Regions from separate parts of the Neobacillus sp. SRL179 genome, predicted to be linked through region 1. Evidence: predicted binding sites of a transcription regulator. Region 1 holds the regulator's gene; each other region holds the start of a gene.
What was found. The regulator Rex, encoded in region 1, represses fermentation and respiration genes when NADH is low (regulators of the CRP and FNR family bind a similar motif). The targets are predictions, from matches to a motif close to TTGTGAAATATTTCACAA.
Positions count from the first base shown of each region.

Region 1 (3,178 bases):
TTTCATCACCAAGCGGCCGGTCGATGATCTCCATTTTTTCGAGTTTTTTACGGCGGCTTTGCGCCCGTTTCGTAGTCGAGGCCCTGGCTAAATTCCGTTGAATAAAGTCTTGCAGATTAGCGACTTCTTGCTGTTGTTTTTCATAGACTTTCAGATCGCGCTCATAATTGGCGGCCTTTTGTTCCAGGTATGAACTATAGTTGCCTGTAAACCGCCCAATTTGCTTGCGTGAGACCTCATATACCTGTGTGACGACTTTATCCAGAAAGTATCGGTCATGGGAAACGATCAAAATTGCCCCATCATACCCCTGCAAATATTGCTCAAGCCAGGAGAGGGTATCAATATCAAGATGGTTGGTAGGCTCATCCAGAATTAAAATATCAGGTCTTGTTAACAATAACTTTCCAAGAGCAAGCCTGGTTTTTTGACCGCCGCTCAAACTTGAAATCATTAAGGAACTTTCCTGAAAGTTTAAACCATGCAGGACAGAACGAATATCAGCTTCATACTGATAGCCGCCCTGTTCTTTAAATTTTACTTGCAGCTGATCATATTCTTTTAAAATTCGTTCGTATGTGGCTGAATCTTCAAAAATACTAGGATCGGCCATTCGTTCTTCGAGCTTGCGCAGCGAATTTTCCAGCTTGCGCAGCGGTTCAAAAACGGTCAGCATTTCATCCCAAATGGACAAATGGGATTCAAGGCCGGTATTTTGCGCTAAATAGCCAATGGTTACTTCCTTGGGCTTGATAATCTCGCCGCCATCATGTGACAGATGACCAGCAATAATTTTCAGTAATGTTGATTTTCCGGCACCATTGCGGCCGACAAGGGCAACACGGTCCCGTGTTTGTAATTCTAGCTTTATATTCGATAAAATAAGGTCAGCACCATAATATTTTTGTAGTTGATTCACTTGCAACAAAATCATTTTTATTCACCTCTATTACATATAAATAGTGTACATTATATCCCGAATGTCGGCAATAAAGCGCGACTTTTGAGTAGTTTGGATACTGGAAATTTGCGTTTTTTGTGAAAAAGTGTCTATTTCGTGCAAAGTTTCACACACAGAATGTGAATAATAGTGTATTATTTTGGGGTAGGAGGATTTTTTATATGGCAGAGTTTACTCATTTTAATAAAGAGGGCAGAGCAAAAATGGTCGATGTTAGCGACAAGCCGGAAACAGCACGGACAGCTCTAGCTCATTCCAGCATTACGGTTAGTAAAGAGATTTTTGAGAAAATAACCAATCATGAAATGAAAAAAGGCGATGTTTTAGCAGTGGCCCAGGTGGCTGGAATCATGGCTGCTAAAAAGACATGGGACATTATTCCGATGTGTCATCCCATCCCTTTAACGGGAGTAAATATTTCCTTTTCATGGGAACAAAGCGAAAACAACAACTATCAATTATATATTGCTGCGTCGGTTAAAACAAAAGGGAATACTGGGGTGGAAATGGAAGCGCTCACAGCAGCCTCGGCTTGTGCCTTAACTGTTTATGATATGTGTAAAGCGGTAGATAAAGGAATGGTCATAGGACCGACCTATTTAGTTGAAAAAACGGGCGGTAAAAATGGCGATTTTAAGAGAAATGAACGGATTTAACAAAGGGATTTGAAGGGGTGTGAGAAATTATGAGTAATGAAACGACGAAGATTCCACAGGCAACAGCAAAACGGCTGCCTCTCTATTATCGATTTTTAAAGAACTTGCATACTTCCGGAAAGCAAAGGGTTTCATCTGCAGAATTAAGCGAGGCCGTAAAGGTAGACTCAGCAACCATCCGTCGAGACTTTTCTTATTTCGGCGCCTTAGGTAAAAAAGGGTATGGATACAATGTCAATTACCTGTTAACATTCTTCCGTAAAACGTTGGACCAAGATGAACTGACAAAAGTTGCCTTAATTGGGGTAGGTAATCTAGGAACGGCTTTTTTAAATTATAATTTTTTGAAAAATAATAATACCAAAATAGAGTGTGCTTTTGATGTGGATCCAGAAAAAATGGGAACAAAAGTCCGTGAGGTACCGGTTTACCATATGGATGAGCTTGAAAGGGTATTAATGGAGGAGCAAATTTCCGTTGCTATTCTAACGGTGCCAGCCCCCGTTGCGCAGATGATTACCGACCGGCTTGTGAAGGCGGAGGTAAAAGGAATTTTAAATTTCACCCCGGCACGGTTAAATGTCCCGTCATCGATTCGGGTTCATCACATTGATTTAGCGGTTGAATTACAATCATTGATTTACTTTTTGAAACATTATCCAACTCAAGAAAAAGAAGAAGAATAAGCAAAAGGGCCTTTCACAAAATGTGGGGGCCCTTTTTTTGGAAAATTTTTATTAGCAGCTTTACATGCGTAACAGTGTTATGTTACACTGTTTTCATGAAAGGGGTTTTCATAAATGAGCGAGGAGTTAATATCGAAAAAAGATTTATTAGATCTTGCCGGGATATCTTACGGGCAATTGTATAGATGGAAGCGGAAGGATCTTATACCAGAAGAATGGTTTATTCGAAAATCCACCTTTACCGGCCAAGAAACATTTTTTCCAAAAGAGAAGATTTTAGAGAGAATTAACAAGATTCAAATGATGAAAGAAAATTTGTCCTTGGATGAGCTCGCTGATATGTTTTCACCTAATATAGGCGATTTGCAGCTGGAAAAAGATGAATTAATAAAACGTAACATTGTTTCGGATATGGTGATGAGCTTTTACTTAACCCACGATAAAGGCAGTCACAAATTTACTTTTACTAGAATGCTGGAAGTTTATGTGTTAGAGAAGCTTCTCCAATCAGGGGAGATCAATCTAGACGAAGGAAAAATGCTGCTTCAGGTATTAAAGGACCATGCTCAGCTAATTAAGCAAAAAAGCTGTGATTTGGTCGTAACGCGGAAGCTGGGTGTATCAACCTGTCTGCTGTTAATAAATGCGGAAGAGTTCCATTTTGATAAAGACACAAAGATGGTCGTGTCATTATCGCTGATGAGTTGTATGGAGGAAATAAAAGCGAAATTACTCTAAAGGAGAATAGCGATGGAAACGAAAAACAGGGGCGACCTGGTTATTAATGGATTAGGTTCATCAAATGGAGGGCAATTCAACCTTGTTACCTTAAATGGCAAGGGAACCATTAACACTGACTTGGAATGCAATGAGGT
Region 1 covers NZ_OZ481792.1:280,357-283,534, forward strand. The annotation lists gene AC4E8C_RS01545 (ABC-F family ATP-binding cassette domain-containing protein) at 1-934, opposite strand, end outside; gene moaC (cyclic pyranopterin monophosphate synthase MoaC) at 1,123-1,617, shown strand; gene AC4E8C_RS01555 (redox-sensing transcriptional repressor Rex) at 1,647-2,303, shown strand; gene AC4E8C_RS01560 (YhbD family protein) at 2,418-3,041, shown strand; gene AC4E8C_RS01565 (polymer-forming cytoskeletal protein) at 3,054-3,178, shown strand, end outside.

Region 2 (3,178 bases), 2.3 Mb from region 1:
CCATGTTAAAAATACATTTAATATTTGTTGTTAATCTATCTGTTCCTGCTAATCCATCTTTTTCGGTCATTTCAGTCCCTTTTTCAACTGCAGTTGTCCATAGGAAACACGGAATGGATGCCTTAACCGGATTCTCATATGAAAATGGATAAACAATTCCAGAACGACTCCAATAACCAGTTCCAGCTGCCCAGCCGCCTAATTTTCCTACATTACCTGTAAGGCATGCGAGCTGTGCACCTCCGCGCATGAATTGTTCACCGTAGGCTTGGCGTTGTGCCGCCCAGCCTTGAATAAGTGCAGCCGGCTTCGTCTTTGCATATTCACGTGCTACTTCGCGTATTTTACTTGCAGGTACACCACAAATTTTCTCAGCCCATTCAGGTGTTTTAGGTACACCATCCTTTTCACCTAGCAGGTAACTTTTTAATGACTCTTCCTTGGCTATTCCCTCCGGCATATGATCACCGTCAAAACCAATACAGAACTTATCAAGGAAGGCTTGATCCTGTAGTTTTTCAGTAATGATTACATACCCCATAGCGTCCATCATGGCAGTGTCTGTTGTAGGACGAATAGGGATCCATTCATCAGCAAAAGCTATTGCAGTATCCGTATATCTAGGATCTATGACAATTATTTTGGCGCCATTTTTCTTTGCTTGCATTAAATATTCACGATATGGTGTAGAAAAGATCATTTCAGAAGGGTTTTGGCCCCATAGGATTATATATTTTGAATGTAAAAGTGAATCGAAACTATTTCCTGTGTCGTTCGTACCATACGTATAGGGAGTCGCAACATTTCCAGCGCCTGAACTATAATCATTACGGGAATTCAGGTAACCACCTGTAAGGGCTAATAACTTTTTGGCTGCTCTTGGTCCACCATGCAAACCCCAACTTTGTCCAGATCCATAGTTTACGTATCTGGATTCAGGTCCATATTTATCACCAATCCGTTTGACCTGCGAAGCGATGGTTTCTATTGCCTCGTCCCATGAAATTCTTTCAAATTTCCCTTCACCACGTTTGCCTACTCGTTTCATCGGATATTTTAGACGATCGGGATGGTAAAGCATTGGCCGATAGTTCCGTCCTCGAACACACGCCCTTAGTGGTGGTGTAGATAGGTCTCCGCCTTGTTGTGTATCAGTACTAACTCTGACAACTACCCCATCCTGTACATGGGCTTTAATAACACAACGACCCCCACAATTGTTAATACTACAAGTTGAGATAATTTTTTCCTCAGTCTTTGCACTTACTGGCTTTTCTTCTTCCTTGCGGTCAACAAGCATTTTCGTTCCAATACCACCAGCTATAACCGGAACTCCTATGGCACCAGACCATTTCAAAAAGGTGCGCCTCTGCATTTTATTTGTTAATAAATTCTTTAAATGGCTATTTTCAGACATTCGATAATGCCCCCCTTACTTCCAATAAAGTTCTTAGATCCAAGTTTAAAAAATCCTCAAGCAGCATTGCAGCACCTAGATATAATTGACTATTACTGTTATTGATAATCCTCTTACAAAAATCTGGAACCCAAACATTTAAATGGTCCTCCAGAAATCTAACTTGGCTAGAAACTATTGCCCCTACTTTTTTTAAATTTGTTTCTTGTAAACTTAAATCAATTAGAAAAATCAGAAACTCTAATTCTAACAATAAGTGATCTTCTGGTTCGTTATTTTCTTTAATATATTTCAGCCCAAATTGATGATATTGCTGTCTAATTTGCAAAGTCCATTCCTCAAATAACAAATGTTCTTTACTTCGATAATAAGACTCCCATGGAGGAGCGATGATAGAACCGGGCCCCACAAACAGACGATCGTACTCTTCTTTTACATAACCAATTTGCTCTTTCGTAAATTGTTCAAAAAAGGCAGCGAGAAGTTCCCCTCCTTCATTTATTTCCTTTAATTCTGTAAAATCACCTTGGGAGGCTAATTCCAACAAGATCTCCTCATTTATTGGTTCTGAAAATAAGGTATATAAAAACTGGTAAAAATTTTTTCTCGATAATAAATATAGATGTAATTTAGTATGTATTGAGTCTGTTGAAGTTTTCATTTCCTCGCTCCTCGTTTTGATATACTCACATATTCCCTCTATATTTCACCCGCTTTTCCAATCTGCTAAAGTATGGATTTACAGTTTTATCATACCTTACACATCTTTTTGTGAAACTGATTTGTGCAATAATTCACATTAAGTTCAAAATCCTTTGACTAACGTTGGTCATTTTTTCAGTTTTGAAGGAAAATGTGTATAATAAGAAGGTCTACAAATCAGAAAAGGATGATACCCTTGAATATTATTGACCATGAAGTTGAAAAATTAGAAGATCCATTTGGATTACTGACAGGTGACCGTTACGAATTTTTTCTTAAACTAGATGTTGAGGAAGAGGACGAACTTTACTCTGAAAAAGGTGTGGGGTTAAAAGTCATTTTTGTTCGTGATGCAAGTGAAGACAAGATTACCAACTATTACTTTTATGAACAAGGCAGTGAACAAGTCCTTGACTTTGCCCTGGAAGAAGAAGAGGAAGAATTAGTTCTTACATATTGTAAGCAACATTGTAAAGAGTAAAAAAATAACAGGGAGAATTTTCTCCCTGTTACTCACTTAATTACATAAAATTTTTGCTATGGTTATGAATCACTTGTAGTTCTTTTGTAGTTTGTTTCATTTCACTTTTGCAAATTGGACAAAGAGGTGTTTCACTACTTTTAAAGTTATCACGAACCCAGCACTTGCACGTTTCTGAGCTGCAAACCCAAATTTTTGTTTCTTCTAATTTAATTTCTTCTTCATTTTTTCTTCCAAACGCCAAAACGATCACTCCTTTAAATTAGTTATGACTGTTTTTGAACACTTTGTCTGATAGCTGACAAAGCTACCATTCTAGTAAAAAATATAGATAAAAAGGTGATGCTTTCACTTGGTGCATCACCTTTTTATTTTAAAAGAATTAAACTGTTTGTACGTTAGCAGCTTGTGGTCCACGAGCGCCTTCAACGATTTCAAAAGATACTGATTGACCTTCTTCTAAAGTCTTGAAGCCTTCTGATTGGATAGCTGAAAAGTGAACGAATACATCTTGACCGCCTTCAGATTCAATAAATCCGAAACCTTTTTCTGCATTAAACCATTTTACTTTACCGTTT
Region 2 covers NZ_OZ481792.1:3,021,375-3,024,552, forward strand. The annotation lists gene AC4E8C_RS14800 (DMSO/selenate family reductase complex A subunit) at 1-1,417, opposite strand, end outside; gene AC4E8C_RS14805 (TorD/DmsD family molecular chaperone) at 1,410-1,961, opposite strand; gene AC4E8C_RS14810 (DUF6509 family protein) at 2,307-2,600, shown strand; gene AC4E8C_RS14815 (cold-shock protein) at 2,641-2,844, opposite strand; gene cspD (cold-shock protein CspD) at 2,983-3,178, opposite strand, start outside.
Region 2: a site for Rex is predicted at 2,200-2,217, ahead of AC4E8C_RS14805 (TorD/DmsD family molecular chaperone). Genes of this name have one in related genera too.

Region 3 (3,178 bases), 1.1 Mb from region 1:
GTTATCCCTCCTTCTCTTCTACATCTTTATTATTTCCTTTTTGTGTTTGACCATTATAGGAATTTCTTTCAAATTCGCCATAAGACGACATTATTTCCCAAGAAATATAAAAAGTTGTGAAAATCTATTACAGCGTACACGCAGCAGCATCTCTTAGTAGAAAGATTTACATATGTTTTTTGACGATTGTATGAACTTATTGCACTTTTATTGCTAATTATTCTTCGTTAACAATATAATTATAGTAATATCTTGTAAATTTAGCTTTGACTTGCATATTGTTTCAATATTAATTTACGTACCATCAAAGGTGGTTAGGAGTATGCTGTCAGTAAAAGAAGTACCTGTTACATTGTCTCACCTTTTTGATACTGTTCACCATATAAGAAAGATTAAAAAAGGAACTTTTCTTTTCCAGGAAGGTTCACAGGCGGATGAATTATATATCGTTCAAAGTGGTATCCTTCAAATTAGTAAAATAATTCCTGACGGTAGAGAACTTACCCTTAGAATGTGTTCAAAAGGTGATTTTGTAGGTGAATTAAATTTATTTTCCCCATCTACGCGGTATTTATTAAGTGCACGGGTTGTCGAGAATGGTGAAGTAGCTGTCATCATGAAGGATGTTCTAGAGGAAAAACTTTCACAAGATCTTCCTCTTTCGTTTGAAATGATTAAGTGGATGAGTCTGCAATATCGTAAAACACAAACTAAATTTCGTGATTTAGTACTTCATGGAAAAAAAGGAGCCCTGTATTCAACCTTAATTCGCATAAGTAACAGTTACGGAATTAAGACAAATAAAGGGATTATGGTGGAATTGCCCCTAACGAATCAAGAATTGGCTAATTTCTGTGGAACGTCACGTGAGGTAGTGAATCGGTTACTTAGTGATTTAAGAAAAGCCGGAATCATTTCTATCGATAAAGGGAACATTACCATCCATGATTTAGATTATTTAAAAAGGGAAATTGATTGTGAAGAATGCCCAGTTGAAATTTGTAAGGTTGACTAGGTGATCCCCTTTCAACTGTATAAAGCTAAAAAAATCGGTCGATGACGACCGATTTTTTTACTTTAGGAGGATGATTTGTGCTGCAACAAGTAGGAAAAAGAATACCGAGTTGATGATTTCATAAATACCTATTTGTTTTGGAGTTAATTTTTTTCCATAAAAAAGAATGGCTCGAAGTAAACTAGGAATTAAAGCTATTCCAACAACCCAATTCCCACTAACAAACCATGCCGCTACAAGAAGGAAATGGTAGGACCATGAAATCCATTTGAAATGTTTATTTTTCTTTTCTCTAATCATTGATTTCACATAAAAAGTACAACCTATGAAGAATAAGATTGACGTTAAAAAGGGAAATAGGACGGATTCCAGTGTGATAGATTTTTGTCCTAAGTAACTACTTGCTAAACCCGCAATGGAAAAAGCAATAATTGCACTGATATCATTCATAAAAGCACGATCTTGATTTTTAGTGGTAAAATACGCATTTAAAGTAAAAAACGGAATCATTAGAAAACCAAAAGCCATGATGGATGGACTCTTGAACAAAGGAAATAATAACAAACCTAAAGCTGGAACCATATAAATAACCGTCCATTTTACATAAAACGGAATCTTTTTCTTTTTAAATAATAGGAGCATTGGATAAGTAGCTAAATACAAGAAGATCCAACCTATAAAAAATGGAATATGCTGCCATAAAAATCCACCCTCCAGGGCACCAAGCCAAAAGGGGATGATGAGCATTGCCCATGCACCATGTTGTTTCGGTAAAAATAATTTCATCTCATTCACTCCTTTATCCTTTACCATTACTATAGAAGAGGAAAAGAAGTTAATAAGTGAAGTCCATCACATTTAAAACACAAAAAAAAGGCCTCAGCCTTCTTTTTGTGTCAATTTCACTACAGTTTGAATGGGAATACAAACAATATAATCATCTACTGGGAAACTGTATCTTCTCTAGATTCGATTATCCAATGAGTAACCGTCGTATTTCCAATTCAAAACTGTTACAACTTTATATTTAACAAACATACTAACCCCTATCATTATTATATCGAGGATTTTTGCTGATTGTTGTGATAAAATTAACATATTTGACAAATTTATTAACTTTTTTTAACTATTTTATGAACACACTTTTGGATAAATTCAGCTGCCCAATCAATTGCTGTATCATCCTCAATAAAAAAGGTTGGGTGTGAACACTGATCCTTAAACCTTTCTTTTAAATCTTCCTTCCAGTAAATGATAGCCTGGACATTTTCCAACGAATTCATTAACGGAATGTCCTCTTTATCTCTAATTAATAACAGCTTAGAATAATTTTTCTGCTTATATCCTTCAATGATAATAACATCGGGCTGGAAATACGTGAGCAGATCTATCTGATCATTAAGACTTAAGGTGCAGTTCTCCGCATGAAGAATCAGCCTTCCTTCTCCTTCAACTATAGAAGCAATTGCACCAGAGGTTAGATGTTTGGCAGAATCCTTTTGCATCATCACGTCAGGTTTTCCCCCATGTCCATGATGTTTAATAGTAACCGCTCTTAATCCAAGAGATGTTAACTTCTCAAGCAATTTTGAGGTAATCGTTGTTTTTCCACTATTTTGATACCCCACCACCTGAAAAATAACCGGCTTCACCAAGGCCACTCACTGCCCATTTGATCTTCGAGGAGCAAAACATCCACCTCTGTACCTGATGTAAAGCCCCTGGTCCCTCCTGGAAGGATCATTAATGAATTAGCACCAGCTAAGCTCATGATAATATTGGACTTATCTAGACCGCTCGGTGTTACTTTAAGTCTGCCCTCATCAATAAAAGTGTTGCTACGGACAAATCTTGTAAAGGGATTAGCTTTTGGAAAATCTGTCTCCAACAACGCTTTTTCTTTCCTTAAATGAGGCCTTTCTGTAAATAACAACCTTCGAATGATTGGCCGGGCAAATAATTCAAAGCCAACATAACAAGCAGAGGGATTACCTGATAATCCAAACAGGATTTTGCCATGATAGACGGCAACTGTTGTTACACTGCCAGGACGCATCGCTACTTTATTGAATAGAACTTGTGCACCAAGTTTTTCATAAATAGCAGGCAGGTAATCATAGTCTCCAACCGATACTCCGCCAGTTGTAATGAGCATGTCAACTT
Region 3 covers NZ_OZ481792.1:1,342,487-1,345,664, reverse strand. The annotation lists gene AC4E8C_RS06610 (Crp/Fnr family transcriptional regulator) at 323-1,015, shown strand; gene AC4E8C_RS06605 (YwiC-like family protein) at 1,073-1,801, opposite strand; gene mobB (molybdopterin-guanine dinucleotide biosynthesis protein B) at 2,128-2,667, opposite strand; gene AC4E8C_RS06595 (molybdopterin molybdotransferase MoeA) at 2,664-3,178, opposite strand, start outside.
Region 3: a site for Rex is predicted at 1,856-1,873, ahead of AC4E8C_RS06605 (YwiC-like family protein). Genes of this name have one in related genera too.

Region 4 (3,178 bases), 2.5 Mb from region 1:
AGTAAATGATTTACTTGTGGAGGGTGGTCTATCTGTTCTGCACACCATCACTTCCCCAAAAGAAGGTGCCACAAATGCTTGGATTGATAAATATATTTTCCCAGGAGGCTACATCCCATCCGTAAACGAGTTAGTCAATTATATTACTGAGTATAATTTCTATTTAACCGATTTTGAAAGTTTGCGGAGGCATTATGCAAAAACGCTAGAAAAATGGGCAGAAAACTTTGAAAATGTACTTGATGAAGTTAGAAAAACCAAGGATGAACGCTTTATTCGTATGTGGCGTTTATACCTAAATGCATGCTCTGCTTCTTTCCTAACAGGGAATATAGACCTCAGTCAATTTATCTTTACAAAGGGTACCAATAACTTTATTCCATGGACCCGTGACTATTTATATAAATAAGTTAATAATAGGGTCTAAGGCAATAATGGTGCCTGACACCCTTTTTTGCATTTACAAGATGTATAACTATTTTTTCTCTGTAATGGTTGTGGTTAAGGTGAATTAGGCACACAAGAATTACTATAGAAAAGAAAAAAGGCACCTAGCCTTTGAATAGTTCATCAAAGGTGTTAGGCACCATGAGTTACAGCATTGTAGGAGAATTTTGCATCATCCCATTGATAAATACCTTCTTGGAGCTTTATGACGGAGTCAAAAGGTCGATCGATGGTAACTTCTTCTTCTAATTGAACCTCATTATTTAAATCTTTATGTTGTTTCTCAATTAAATAGTTCTTTAACCGCAGCAAATCTGTTTTTGAAGCAACACGAAGTACCTTATCTAAAGTAATTTTCTTTTCACTTATTCCATAACTATTACAAATACTTGTTTGAAAACTTTTATTATACTGTAGCATCATGTTTAAATCATTGATACAGGCTACACCAAATACCTCTTTGATAATATCCTCGTACCGAAGCTGTGTGCCAGTAGCAAATTTAATAATATTCTTTTCAGGATTCTCTAAGAAATAAACGGTTTCGATTGAATTTCCCATGTTATACCACCTTTTCTTCCATAAATTTCTATAGCAAAATCTTTAAGAGCAATAAAAATAAGTAGATTTATTTAAAGATTATAGTTAATTTAGCCTAATAAATCAGTGCATCATATATATTATAACACACTTTTCATTAATTTTCGGGACACCTTTTGAAATTTGTCTAGTTTTGTCGAAAAATTACTATAGTAATCAGCTAAAGAACTTCCTTAGTGTAAAATGGAAGTTCTTTTACCCTAACAGATCAATTCCCTTTTTGGGATATTGCCACAAACCCTTTTGCTGCCTTATATGAAGGTAGTTGAAAGCGCTTTAAAATAGTTAAAGAAATATTCACATGTTTCTAGAAGAAATTACTATAAAATAAGGTTATGTTTAATATTTCACAAATCAATCAAGAAAACAATTAATTAAAAGGAGTATATCAAATGGGATACAACAAACCCGATAAAATTATGGAAATCACCGTAGAAAATGGTGTTACAAAGACAAAATATTCTCCAGTTCAGACATTAATCTTAGGTTTCGAAGCAGGGGCATTTATTGCTTTAGGCTATTTACTATTCATTCGTGTTACAGCACCTTTGTCTGGTAATCTAGAAGGATTAAGTAACTTAATTGGAGCATCCGTATTTCCGATTGGGCTAATCCTCACCTTAATTGCCGGTGGTGAGCTCTTAACAGGGAATATGATGGCCGTACCACTTGCAAGGATTGCGAAAAGGGTCAGTACAAGACAGGTTATATATAATTGGTTTCTTGTAACGGTTAGTAACTTTATTGGAGCTATATTTGTTGCCTACTTTTTCGGGCATGTGGTTGGATTAACAGAATCGGCACCATATTTGGAAAAGACCGTTAGTATTGCCGAACATAAGCTGGAAGCTTCCCTTATCCAAGCTTTTATTTCGGGTATTGGTTGTAATTGGCTTGTTGCCTCAGCTGTATGGCTTTCATATGGGGCAAATGATATGGTTGGGAAAATTGCCGGTATTTGGTTTCCAACGATGGCTTTTGTCGCAATTGGATTTCAACACGTAGTCGCAAATATGTTTGTTATACCGGCCGCCATTTTTGCAGGACATTTTTCATGGCTTGAATATCTTCATAATTTTATTCCTGTTTTTTTAGGGAATGCGGTGGGCGGAACGGTATTTATTGCGATGGCTTATTGGTATACTTATAAGAAAAATACACCTGAGTATGCTGAGCCAAAAGTGGTTCAACCAATGGTGAAAAGTGGAGTTAGCTAAAACTTTATCTACCTTAAAAGCAGCCCTAAACGAGAGTTTAGGGCTGCTTTTTTACGCCTTTATAACATTAATCATGGTTAACCTCCTTCTTAGTAATATGGACATACTGCATAGAATAAAATGGGTGAATGGGAGTATTTCCTAACGGTAAACCAGTAGTACTGGCAGGAGTCATTTAAGAAACTAGATAAGAGGAGAAGTTGAGGAAATGGTAAAGCGTATTAGGGCAGTCACATGGATGATAATAGGTAGTTTAATAGGTTTGGCTGGTTGTACAGAAGATAGGGCACACGAAAAGCCTCAAAAAGAAATGGTTACGGAGACGCAGCAAAAACCTGCCCAAAAGCCAGCAGTTGAACCCGAAAAAATAAAAGAACAAAAACCAGTTGAAGTAAATGTAATTGATCCAAAGTCGAAAAAAATTATTAAAACTTTTTTACCAGAAGAGGTAGGTTACCATACAGATCAGCAATTATATAAGAAGGAAATAGAAAAGTGGTCTAAAGAGCTAGCGCGAGGGACGGAAACAATGGAAGGCTATGACCAACGTATGGTGCTTGACAAAATTGATGAGAATAGCCAGATTATCAAGGGAAAACCACAAATTATCTTAGATGAAGCTATTTTAGTAGATAGAATAATGATTGCCTCTATCAGCGGGGGAGACGTAGAGCTGCCTATTACGGTGACAGAAAGCGGCTATAAGCCTGAAGATGTTCCACATTTGAACGAGGTAGTTATAGGTTCCTTTACAACCTATTTTAACAGTGGAGTGGTTGGCCGTTCTAAAAATATAGAGCTTTCAGCAAAAGCTATTGATAATATCATTGTTGGTGCCCAGGATATTTTTTCTTATAATACAACTGTCGGTCCAAGTGACGTTGAACATGGGTACCAACCTGCAAAAGAGATAG
Region 4 covers NZ_OZ481792.1:2,732,559-2,735,736, reverse strand. The annotation lists gene AC4E8C_RS13440 (class I SAM-dependent methyltransferase) at 1-409, shown strand, start outside; gene AC4E8C_RS13435 (hypothetical protein) at 580-1,008, opposite strand; gene AC4E8C_RS13430 (formate/nitrite transporter family protein) at 1,440-2,264, shown strand; gene AC4E8C_RS13425 (VanW family protein) at 2,473-3,178, shown strand, end outside.
Region 4: a site for Rex is predicted at 1,383-1,400, ahead of AC4E8C_RS13430 (formate/nitrite transporter family protein). Genes of this name have one in related genera too.